DNA from 4 places in the Pectobacterium sp. A5351 genome. Region 1 is predicted to be linked to each of the others. Evidence: predicted binding sites of a transcription regulator. Region 1 holds the regulator's gene; each other region holds the start of a gene.
The links. The regulator PurR, encoded in region 1, represses purine synthesis genes. The targets are predictions, from matches to a motif close to CANGCAAACGTTTGCNTG.

Region 1 (3,159 bases):
CATACTCCGCATTCTGCGCCAAAGAAAAACACTGTTGAAGAAACCAATAAGAAAAGCCGTCAAACAAAAGGTAATGCGAAATCACCGACACCGATCAAAAGCAAAAAACCAGAACCCAGCGTAGCTAACACGAAAACCAAACCCCGCAGCGCGAACAAACCGACAGAAAAAAAGCCGTCACGGACGCAAAGCAGCACACCCGCGCTAGTGAAAAAAAATCTCAAAAAGCTAAAGCCTGAAGAAGAGAAACAGACAACCGCACAGGCCAGAGTCAAAAGCGGGCTGAAGAAAACGGCGATCAAGGGAAAAACGGAGAAAAATCCGGCCCCTACTGAAAAAGGCATGGCGCTGAGCGCGGCGCATAAAAAGCGTTATCAGCATGCCAAAACGACAGCAATGAATAAGTTGATGAGCCAGATAGGCAAGCCTTACCACTGGGGCGGCTCATCCCCCTTTACCGGATTCGACTGTAGCGGACTGGTCTATTACGCGTACAAAGATGTCGTTAAGATCCAGATTCCACGCACGGCTAACGAAATGTATCACCTGCGTGATGCCGCTCCGATTAAAAAGAGCGAACTAGAAAGTGGCGATCTGGTCTTCTTCCGCATCAATAATCGCGGCGCAGCCGATCACGTCGGGGTTTATCTGGGAGAAGGAAAATTTATCCAGTCGCCTCGTACCGGTTCAGATATTCGTATCAGCAAGCTGAATGAAGATTATTGGCAGGAGCACTACGTTGGCGCGCGTCGCGTGGTAACACCGCAGACCATTCGTTGAGAAACAGATTCAGACACGTTTTATGCAATATAAACGTGTCTGAATACCGAAAACCACACAGAGACATCGTTCGGTTAGTTCAGCACCGCAACAAAACTGAACACAATGATCATCGCCAATGCGCCAAGCGTTGTCAGCAAAGACATCTTCAGATCGGTATCCATAAATCACTCCTTATTAACGAACAAATTTTATCTGAAAGAGGAAACTGCCCTTTACAGCGAACCCATTCAGGCGGTTAAAACCACAAACAATAGGGTTATTACGATTCTTTCATAATTTTAGTGAAAAATCTCGGACCAATGCATCACTAATAGTATAAATTAGCCCTTTCCCTTTCATGATAAATCGGACACAATCCGCTGTTTATGAAAGCGCTGCGTATCGGTCGAAAAACGTCAACCCAGATCCCTTCGGTATAACATTCGGCATTCTCCTTCTGAAATCCTGTTTTTTAGCTTAGAAGAAGAACTTTAAACGTAGGCAAACGATTAACAATATACTTACGTCTGTAACAGGTAAGTTCAGGAGTCATTTTTAGATGGCAACGATTAAAGATGTGGCAAAACGTGCTGGTGTTTCCACCACAACCGTATCGCACGTGATCAATAAAACACGTTTCGTCGCCGAAGAGACTAAGGCAGCCGTCAGGGCGGCAATCAAAGAATTGCACTATTCGCCCAGCGCCGTCGCCCGCAGCCTCAAAGTTAATCACACTAAATCAATCGGTTTGCTGGCCACATCCAGCGAGGCTCCCTATTTCGCCGAGATCATCGAAGCCGTCGAAAATAGCTGCTATGCCAAAGGCTACACGCTGGTACTGTGTAATTCGCATAACGACATCGGTAAACAGCGCGCTTATCTCTCCATGCTGGCGCAAAAACGCGTCGACGGTCTCCTGGTGATGTGTGCCGAATATCCACCTGAGTTGTTGGCGATGCTGGAAGATTATCGCAGCATCCCGATGGTCGTGATGGACTGGGGACAGATGCACAGCGATTTTACCGATACGATTATCGATAACGCCTTTGAAGGCGGCTATATGGCAGGCCGCTACCTGATCGAACGCGGTCATCGGGATATCGGTGCCATCCCCGGTATTCAGGAACGCAACACCGGCAGCGGGCGCTACCTCGGCTTTTTAAAAGCGTTGAAGGAAGCAGATATCACCGTACGCGAAGAGTGGGTAGTTCAGGGCGATTTCGAGCCGGAATCCGGTTATAAAGCCATGCATCAGATTCTCGCGCAGAAACAGCGACCAACGGCCGTATTCTGTGGTGGCGATATCATGGCGATGGGTGCCATCTGCGCGGCAGACGAACTGGGTCTGCGCGTGCCGCAGGATATTTCGGTGATCGGTTATGACAACGTGCGCCACGCGCGTTTCTTTACGCCGGCGCTGACCACCATTCATCAGCCGAAAGAGCGTCTGGGGCAGTCCGCCTTCGCGATGTTGCTGGATCGCATTACCAGTAAGCGGGAAGATGCGCACGTCATTGAAGTCCATCCGACGTTAATTGAACGCCGCTCTGTGGCAGACGGCCCTTACCTCGATTATCGCCGCTAAGCGCGGCGACACGATACAGATAACTTTTTTATTCCAGCCAGTTCTCCTCTCTGCTTCAGCCAATTTTCTTGTATGCTGGCTGAAGTGGTTCTAAATTTAATACCGCGTTTCATTTTCTCTGGTGACAGCCGATACGTCGGCTGCGATAAGTGCTGCCCAGGTATGTTTTACGATACTTTTACACGTAAAAAGTTAAGGAGACATGATGGGGTTACCTTATACAGAAGAATGCGCGCCCTGGTTCCACATCGTGCAGAACATGTTGGATGTAGCAGATATCACCATCAACGGCCCCGTTCTTTTGACATCCGCGTAACCCATCCCGGCTTTTTTAAGCGTGTTCTGCGTGAAGGATCGCTGGGACTGGGAGAAAGCTACATGGACGGGTGGTGGGAATGTGAACGACTGGATATCTTTTCCCATCGTGTCCTGCTCGCGAGGTTGGAGGCGAAACTGCCCCGCCGTCTGCACGATCTCACACGGGTCGCCCTCTCCCGTATCATGAATCCGCAATCCCGTAGACGTGCTCCCTGTCCGTTCCCGCCGGATGTTCAGCTACTACCTTAACCTTTGTGCCGGAGCCTTCCGATCAAGAACCCTCCAGCTCTGGCAAGTGGTGTTCAGTCTGGATGGGGTCGACGGAGGATTACGCGTTCCACGCTGACAGAAAAGAAAAAACCGGACGAGGCTGTTCGTCCGGTTTACAAGAACAGATAACGCAGAAATTACTCTTCTTTGCTTAGGTCGCTTGCCTGCTTGCTGGCCAACACGCGCTCAACCGTATCCACTACGGCCTGTGTCTGCGGATCGAT
Region 2 (3,159 bases), 740 kb from region 1:
ATCGCGCAGTTCAAAGCGACCACCGCGGCCACCGTCGCTCACCAGCTCTGGCATTGCGTTGGACAGACCACCTGCGCCAACATCATGGATAAATAAGATCGGGTTGGCTTCACCCAATTGCCAGCAGCGGTCGATCACTTCCTGACAGCGACGTTCCATTTCCGGGTTATCACGCTGTACAGAAGCAAAATCCAGATCCGCATCGGACTGACCCGATGCCATAGAAGAGGCTGCCCCGCCGCCCAGACCGATATTCATGGACGGCCCGCCCAGTACAATCAGCTTGGCACCGACGCTAATTTCACCTTTCTTGACGTGATCGGCGCGGATGTTGCCAATACCGCCCGCCAGCATGATCGGTTTGTGGTAGCCGCGCAGTTCTGTGCCATTGTGGCTATCGACGCGCTCTTCATAAGTACGGAAATAGCCCGTCAGTGCAGGACGACCGAATTCGTTGTTGAATGCCGAGCCGCCCAGAGGGCCTTCAGTCATGATATCCAGCGCGCTGACAATACGCTCTGGCTTGCCGAACTCTTCTTCTTCCCAGGGCTGAATAAAGCCAGGAATACGCAGGTTCGATACGGAGAAGCCCACCAGACCCGCTTTCGGCTTGGAGCCACGGCCTGTTGCGCCTTCATCACGAATTTCACCACCGGATCCTGTTGCTGCGCCCGGCCACGGCGAAATCGCGGTTGGGTGGTTATGCGTTTCAACCTTCATCAGGATATGTGCATCTTCCTGATGGTAAGCATATTGCCCGTTGGCATCGGTGTAGAAACGGCCGACAGCAGAACCTTCCATGACGGCGGCGTTATCTTTATAGGCAGAGAGAACGTGATCGGGCGTGTGTTCAAAGGTGTTTTTAATCATTTTGAACAGTGACTTTGGCTGAGCGACGCCGTCGATCACCCAATCAGCGTTAAAAATCTTGTGGCGACAGTGTTCAGAGTTCGCCTGCGCGAACATATACAGTTCGATATCGTTAGGATTGCGGCCCAGTTTGGTGAAGGCTTCCAGCAGATAATCAATTTCATCTTCCGCTAATGCCAGTCCCAGACGGACGTTCGCTTCTTCCAGCGCCTGACGCCCTTGCAGCAGAATTTCGATGCGTTTGAAAGGTGCAGGCTGATGATGGGAGAACAGCGCTTCGGCCTGTTTCAGGTCGCTAAATACGCTTTCCATCATCCGGTCATGCAGCAATGCCCCCAGTTGCTGCCACTGCTCATCGCTCAGCGTAGGCGCATGAATATAGAAAGCCAGACCGCGTTCCAGACGCAGCACTTTGCTTAATCCACAGTTATGGGCGATATCTGTGGCTTTGGAAGACCACGGTGAAATTGTGCCGGGACGCGGCGTGACCAGTAACAGATGGCCTTGCGGCTCGTGCTCCGCGAGAGAAGGACCATACTTCAGCAAACGTGTCAGTTTGGCCTGTTCATCGGTGTTCAGCGGGGCGCTGACATCGGCGAAATGTACGTATTCAGCATAGATATCGCTAACCGGCAAAACGTGCTCTTTGCAGCGGACCAGCAATTTATTAATACGAAAAGCCGATAAAGCAGGTGAACCACGCAGTATTTCCATAATCTAAAGTTCTCTCGTCTTCGATGCACTGGCTGCGATGCAGCCATTGGGCACAACAGGGGGGAAACGCGCACATTATAGAGAATCCTTCTCCCGGACGAAACCGTTTGCGTGGCGATAATTTCACATCGCATCAGGAGAATGATTAATCGGTGACCAAATCAATAAAAGTTGCACACTGGCGGTTTGTTAAGCAAAATGCCCCCACTCTGGGAAATGACGTATAAAAAAACTGCCGTTACAGACAGACTGGCCACACGGCCGCCGAGAGATAACTATTTGAAGCCTTTAAAATTAAATTATTTTTTCATCGGGATTATCACGTTACTGCTGGCGTTAGCGCTATGGCCTAGCATTCCCTGGCGCAGCAGCCAGGATGTTCAGCTCAGGCAGATCCTCTCACGCGGTGAGTTGCGTATCAGCACGGTTAATTCACCGCTGACTTATGCCTTGAGCAACGGATCCCCGACTGGTCTGGATTATGAACTGGCAAAACGTTTCGCCGACTACCTCGGCGTCAAGCTGGTGGTGTCGTCACGTAAGAATCTTGACGAACTGTTTGACGATCTGGACGGTGACGACGCCGATCTATTGGCTGCCGGGCTGATTTATAATCATGAACGTCTGGAACGCTTCCGGACCGGCCCAACCTACTATTCCATTTCACAACAGATGGTCTACCGTCTTGGATCGCCCCGTCCGAAAACCCTGGACAAGCTGCAAGGTCGGCTCATCGTTACATCCGGCTCCGCGCACGCGGCCACGCTGCGCGATCTAAAAGCAGAGAAATACCCGCAGCTCAGTTGGGAATCCGCCTCTGACCAAAGCACGCAGGAATTACTGAAGCAGGTTGCCGACGGCAAGCTGGACTACACGCTGGGTGATTCAGTCACCATTGGCTTGATGCAGCGAATTCACCCGCAGCTCGCCGTCGCCTTCGATCTCAGCGACGAAGAACCCGTCACCTGGTATATGCGTCGTTCGCACGATGACAGCCTGTCTGCCGCGCTGCTGGACTTCTTCAGCCAAATTGTCGAAGACGGCACGCTCGCACGTCTGGAAGAGAAATATCTCGGTCACGTTGGCGAGTTTGACTATGTCGATACCACTACGTTCCTGAGTGCAATTGATGACACGCTGCCGGACCTGCGCCCGCTATTTGAAAAATACGCCACCGATATCGACTGGAAGCTGCTGGCCGCCATCTCCTATCAGGAATCACACTGGAACCCGCAGGCGACATCACCGACCGGCGTACGCGGGCTGATGATGCTCACGCGCAACACCGCAGAAAGCCTGAACGTCACCGATCGGGTCGACCCTGAGCAAAGTATTCGCGGCGGCGCACAGTATATGTCGCATATGATGCAGAAAATGCCGGACACCATCCCGGAAGATGAAAAAATCTGGTTTGCGCTGGCGTCTTACAATATGGGGTACGCCCATCTGCTTGACGCGCGTAAATTGACTGAAAAACAGAAAGGTAACCCCGACAGTTGGGTCGATGTGAAAATGCGCCTGCCAATGCTGAGCCAAAAGCGCTATTACACGCAAACCACCTACGGCTACGCGCGC
Region 3 (3,159 bases), 1.7 Mb from region 1:
CCGACCGTGTTTCAGAAACTCACGCGTAGGCGTTTTCCAGCCGTCGGCAAACAGCAGCGGCGGAATGAAGAGCACCATAAACAGCTCGGGATTGAAATCAACGTGCAAACCGAACTGGGGCCAGGCAAGGATGGCACCAAGCGCAATTTGCATTAAAGGCAGGGGAATTTGAAAAGGTAAAATGCGGGTAACTACCCCGGACAGGGATACCACCAGGGTCAAAATAAGAATCGTAAAAAATATTTCCATGCTTTCCTTAGACGTACTCCTAAATCAAAAAATTCTGCCTGTTAGCGAGCAAACACCCCTTCCATATTTAACGCATTTAGCTCGGTATGAAAATGGGTTTTTGGCCGAAATCGAGATTAATAACAAGATTGATTATCACACAAGTAACATCAACCCAAAGCCAATAAAAGGGCACATGAAATCGCGTTTGGCGTGAGAAACGATAAGGAAGAGAAGAGGAAGGAAAGACGAGGAATAACAGACCTTCTGGGCGGCGCCAGAAGGTCTGTCGGAAGGGATTACAGCGCCCAGCCGCCCGAGTAGAACACCACCAGCGCGACAGCGATAATGACGGTTCCGATGTTCAGCTTACGCCATTCGCCAGCACAAATGCGGCCTAATACCAGCGCGCCAAAACCCAGCATGATACCAGTCACGATGTTACAGGTCAGTACGATGAATACGGCACAGACCAGACCGGACATTGCGTCCACGAAGTCATCAAAGTTCAGTTTGGAGACGTTGCCCAGCATCAGCAGGCCAACGTACATCAGCGCGGGTGCGGTGGCATAACCAGGCACCAGATACGCTAATGGAGAGACAAACAGCAGCAGCAGGAACAACACGCCCACTATGGTTGCCGTTAAGCCCGTTTTACCACCAGCCGCCGTACCCGCTGCCGATTCGATGTAGACCGCCGCAGGTGACGTCCCGACCAGGCTGGAGAAAATGCTGCTCACGGAGTCTGCGGTCAGCGCTTTACCACCGTTGATGATTTGCCCGTCTTTATCCAGCAGGTTCGCCTGTCCGGCTACGGCACGGATAGTACCGGTGGCATCGAACACGGCGGTCATCACCAACGCCAATACGCTCGGCAGAACCATCGGCTGCAATGCACCCATGATATCGAGACTGAAGATCAGCGACGAACCGTCAGCCGCCGTCAGACTCGGCAACGCAAAGAAGCCCGCGTATTTTACCTTCGGGTCAAAAATCAGTCCCAGAATAGAGATCGCGATGATAACCAGCAGAATACCGCCCGGTACGCGACGTTTCTCTAAACCGATGGTCGCCGCCAGCCCCAGCAGAGACATAATGACGGGGAAAGAGGTGAAATCACCCAGCGCGACCGGCAGGCCATCAATCGGGTTTTTTACCACCAGCCCCACACCGTTAGCGGCAATAATCAGCAGGAACAGGCCAATACCAATCCCCGTTCCGTGCGCCACGCCCATCGGCAGGTTACGCAAGATCCAGGAACGGATGCCTGTGACGGAAATGATGGTAAACAGCACGCCCATCAGGAAAATCGCTCCCAGCGCCACGGGAATACTGATTTGTTGCCCCAGCACCAGACTGAACGCGGTGAACGCCGTCAGTGAAATCGCACAGCCAATCGCCATCGGCAGATTAGCCCACAACCCCATCAGCAGCGACCCCAGCCCGGCAACCAGACAGGTTGCCACAAACACGGCCGCAGGCGGGAAGCCGGCCTTGCCCAGCATACTCGGCACCACAATCACCGAGTAAACCATCGCCAGAAATGTCGTCAGACCCGCTAACACTTCCTGACGCACATTACTGCCGCGCTGTGTAATTTTGAAAAAAGCATCAAGCGCGCCCTGCGAGCCTGCCTGACGAGTGGTGTTTGACATGGTGGTATCCCCTGAAATGCCATTATTATTTACGATCAATTTGACCGGTTCCCGCGGCCTTGCTCCGCAAGCGCACCAGCTTCACTGGCGCACCATGAACCGTATGGCTCCGCACGCAAACGATTAACTCGCTGAGTGCAAAACCGGAAAACGCTGTCTTATCAAGACATTGATGTATAGAAACGGTGCTATATCAAGACACTGCTGTATCAAAACAGACTGTATTAAAACAAGCTGGATAAAACAGGGTCTGGCAATGTGAAACGCGTGATTATCCCGCTTCACCTGCGCTTATTTCAACTGCTAATCGAGACAATTTACCTATCTCACTTAATCTGTCCGACAAGGCAGCGCTCGGCCAGTACAGACCGCGTTCAAGCAGGCAACTCGCTGAAAACGCATCAGTATGAAGAAAAAGCAGAAAAGGTGTTTAGAAGAAAATCAAAACAGCGGTTTATTCCTCACAAACTGATCGTTCATTTTTTTGTGATTTTCATCACAAAAAAGTTGACCGTTCGTATCAGTACGAGTATTCTTAAAAACGTGAACAGCATCACAGAAAACAAATCAACTAACAATGAGGAAATGACCATGAAACTGCTGAACAAAATCATCGCTATGTTTGAAAACATCAACATCAACTTTGGTACTTTCAACCAATAATTATTTAAGAATCGTGGGGATAAAAAAGATGCGCGTTGTCCGCAAAATCAATCAAATATTAAAAGCGTTGGGCAAAACCTATCGCGGTGTTAACCCCCACGCTATCTTCCGTTAATCGTACTCAGTACGTTAACCACCCTAAAATGGCTGCCATCCGGTGGCCATTTTTGTTTTACACGATGCGTCACTAACTCTGCTCACCATACCGACCGTGATGGCGCAACAGCGCCATCCGATATCATACGTGTTTATGCCATCAGGCGTAGAGCGACATTTCCCCCGCTGGTCGCGTTTTAAAGCGACGGTGCAGCCAGAGATACTGCTCAGGCGCACGCATGATTTCTTTCTCAATCACCTTATTCATATAACACGCCGCAGCCTGTTCATCGTGATAAGGGTAATCCTGTAATTCGGGCTGAATCACCAGTTGATAGCCAGAGGCATCGGGTTTACGAATCAGCACTGTCGTCATCATCGCCGGTTTTGCCAGACGGCTGAGCGTGTACGTTCCGCTGGTCGTCGCCGCATTTTTCACCGCAAAGAACGGGGCAAAAACACTGCCTTTAGGGCCGTAGTCCTGATCGGGAGCGAACCATACCGCTTCACCGCGTTT
Region 4 (3,159 bases), 510 kb from region 1:
ATCTTCCCACTGACGTGCAATCTTTTCACCCAGCTTCTGGCCCATGCGAACGCGTGCGCTGTAAACCGAGATTTTATCGATAAAAGAGTCCGGGCGAGCGAAGTAGACATACTCGAACAGGCACGGGTTGCTCTTTGGATTCTCTGCACACTGGCGAGTAAATAGCTGCCCTTTTTCCGTAATGTAGATCGCTTCTCCCGGCGCCACATCGCGTAAAAATTCAAAGCCCAGCGTATCCAGCGCGACGCTTTCCGACGCCACCATATATTCGCTGCGGCCATCTTCCAGATCGCGCTTACCAATCACCAGCGGACGAATCCCGTTAGGATCGCGGAAAGCCACCATACCGTGACCGATAATCATGCCGACACAGGCATAGGCACCGCGAATTTGCTGGTGCGTCGCGGCAACGGCCGCAAAAATATTATCGGCTTCCAGCGGATAATGTTGGAAACGATCCAACTCTCTGGCAAAAATATTTAACAGAATTTCAGAATCAGACGTGGTGTTAACGTGACGGCGCTCCTGCTCGAACAGCTTTTTACGCAGCTCGTGGGCGTTAGTCAGGTTACCGTTGTGAGCCAACGTGATACCGAAAGGAGAGTTAACATAGAAAGGCTGTGCTTCCGAGGCGCTGGAACTGCCCGCGGTTGGATAACGCACGTGACCAAGCCCCATGTTTCCCTGTAAGCGTTGCATGTGCCGCGCTTCAAACACATCTTTCACCAGGCCATTGGCCTTACGCAGGCGAAAACAATTAAAGGCATCGATGGTTACAATACCCGCTGCATCCTGCCCACGGTGTTGCAACACCGTTAACGCGTCATAAATCGACTGGTTGACCGGTGTAAAACCGGCGATACCGACAATACCGCACATGGTGTCTTTTCCTCATCAGCGCTACCGCAGCGGTAAATGCTGCGGCAAGAAACTTGACGTGCTTTGCAGGTAGTCAAAAAACCACCTGATAATATAACTGAACTGCGGGATTAACTGGGACTGCTTCCAGTCATCACTTTGTGAAAAACCGGTGAAAGTATCCAGAAAGAATAGCAGTGCGGAAACGATCAGCACCCCGCGCAGCGCACCAAAACAGATGCCCAGAACGCGATCGGTGCCGGATAATCCGGTACGCTCAACCAGCGAACTAATCGCATAGTTGACGATAGCCCCCACAATCAACGTTGCAACAAACAGAATGGCAATCGCAATACCGTTACGCACCAGCTCATCATCAAAACGGGTGAAGTAGACCGCGAGGTAAGCGTAGTAATGGCTGGCGACAAAAAAAGCACATCCCCAAGTTACTAACGACAGCGCTTCACGAACAAACCCCCGGATCAGGCTAACCAGAGCCGAAAATCCGATGATGCCAATAATGACGTAATCAACCCAAACCATGAACTATCCTAATAATGAACGATGCTACCGATAAGCCGCTACGTCATCCTGTTCGCGGCGCATTCTAACAGAAAAAGAAAACGTTTGCGTAGCGTATTTCCGCCGATTTCATCAATAGATAATCAGGCGAAAAAATCAGCAACACACCATGCCTGAGTCTATTAACTGTCGGCACAACAAAATCAACAACAACCGTCTTAAAACAGGTGCGGGGCGAAACATCACGCCTATGAGCCTCATCCCCGCGACCTGTTTCTGTTTATCTACGTGGCGACGACAGACTCATCTACCTCGTTATTCTCACATTCAACGACCGTTAACGAACCGCGTGCGCACGTACCTGCCCACTCAACCCACTGAGCTGTTTCAGCTCACCCAACGAGGACTCCAGCTTCTGCTTCGAGGCATCTGGCCCCACGTAAATACGGGTAATTTCTCCTGAAACCGGCGTTGACGGCACGGTATACGCGCGATAGCCGGAAAGACGCAATTTGGCGACAATCTCGTTCACCTTATCTGCATTTTTCAGTGCACCAAGCTGCACAATGTAGGCCTGTCCGACAGGCGCTTGCTGCGTCGGCTGTGTTTCAGGCTTCACTTCCGGCTTGGGTTCCGGTTTAGGCTCAGGCTTCGGTTTTACTTCTGGCTTCACCTCAGGTTTTGGCTGAGGCTTTGGCGTCACTGGCGCTGGGGTCTGAACCGGTGGACGCTCAACCACCACTGGCGGGGCCGTCATGGCTGACGTACTGCCAGAATGGGATGATGGCGGCGTCTGCGTCGTGGTTTCAGATGTTGTCGTTGAATGAGCTGTCGACGATCTCGCGTCAGGGGCTTCGGCTTCCGAATTGTTCTGCATCGCCGCCTCCGCCCCTTCCGGTGGCAACGACGGGTTCAGCGCAGGCAGCGATTCCATCTCATTACTGTCACCCGGTTTAGGGATCAGCGGAATCGACGCAAACTCGTCCTCGTAGTGCTTCTTCTTACCGTCCAGCAAGCCAGGTAAGACGATCACGCCCAGCGCGACCAGAATAACCGTGCCGACCAGCCGATTCTGAAATTTACTCGCCATTCGCCTTCTCCTCATCCAGCGCTTCCATCACATGCGCTACCGTATGAAAAGATCCACACACAATGACGATATCCTGCTCCGTCGCCTCGGACATCGCCTGCTGCCAGGCGGCAACAACATCGGAGAACGATTGACTGCGCGTCAGGTGCTCGGCAATCTGCTGCACCGTTGCGCCACGCGGCCCTTCCAGCGGTGCGCAATACCATTCATCTACCACCGGTGTTAAGTGGGCCAGCGTACCGGCGATGTCTTTGTCCGACAGCATGCCAACGACAGCCCGCACTTTTCCGGTTTTCGGCAGCCCGGCCAAACGGTTTGCCAAATACGCTGCTGCATGAGGATTGTGTGCGACATCAAGAATCAATCGCGGTGACTCCTGCACAGTCTGAAAACGACCGGGTAATACTGCGTGCTGCAAGCCTTGTCGAATAGCTTCCTCAGTCACGTTGAGTGAAGAGTACTGCAATGCAGCCAGTGCCGTTGCGGCATTGGCTAACGGAACGTTGGGTAACGGCAGTCGTGACAGCTCGCGCTGTTTATCCTGCCAGCTCCACGTCTCGCGCTGCATTGAATATTCCCAGTCGCGACCACGACGGCGCAACTGCGCCCCTTTCTCCGCGGCAACGTCGGCAATCGTTCCCGGCATATCCGGCTCGCCAACAACGGCTGGTCTACCCTGCCGGAATATC

Region 2: the regulator PurR is predicted to act here: its motif matches at 1,681-1,698, upstream of purL (phosphoribosylformylglycinamidine synthase).
Region 3: the regulator PurR is predicted to act here: its motif matches at 1,996-2,013, upstream of O1Q74_RS16455 (NCS2 family permease).
Region 4: the regulator PurR is predicted to act here: its motif matches at 1,475-1,492, upstream of cvpA (colicin V production protein).

What each region holds. Positions count from the first base shown of each region.
Region 1 covers NZ_CP116477.1:1,910,699-1,913,857, reverse strand. Annotated here, with positions in the region: gene O1Q74_RS09115 (C40 family peptidase) at 1-780, shown strand, start outside; gene cydH (cytochrome bd-I oxidase subunit CydH) at 855-944, opposite strand; gene purR (HTH-type transcriptional repressor PurR) at 1,322-2,347, shown strand; partial or broken gene O1Q74_RS09100 (cyclopropane-fatty-acyl-phospholipid synthase) at 2,553-2,875, shown strand; gene O1Q74_RS09095 (riboflavin synthase subunit alpha) at 3,073-3,159, opposite strand, start outside.
Region 2 covers NZ_CP116477.1:1,168,558-1,171,716, reverse strand. Annotated here, with positions in the region: gene purL (phosphoribosylformylglycinamidine synthase) at 1-1,584, opposite strand, end outside; gene mltF (membrane-bound lytic murein transglycosylase MltF) at 1,801-3,159, shown strand, end outside.
Region 3 covers NZ_CP116477.1:3,575,562-3,578,720, forward strand. Annotated here, with positions in the region: gene O1Q74_RS16450 (Na+/H+ antiporter) at 1-249, opposite strand, end outside; gene O1Q74_RS16455 (NCS2 family permease) at 528-1,883, opposite strand; gene O1Q74_RS16460 (hypothetical protein) at 2,142-2,546, shown strand; gene lpxP (kdo(2)-lipid IV(A) palmitoleoyltransferase) at 2,803-3,159, opposite strand, start outside.
Region 4 covers NZ_CP116477.1:1,396,471-1,399,629, reverse strand. Annotated here, with positions in the region: gene purF (amidophosphoribosyltransferase) at 1-879, opposite strand, end outside; gene cvpA (colicin V production protein) at 901-1,401, opposite strand; gene dedD (cell division protein DedD) at 1,718-2,470, opposite strand; gene folC (bifunctional tetrahydrofolate synthase/dihydrofolate synthase) at 2,460-3,159, opposite strand, start outside.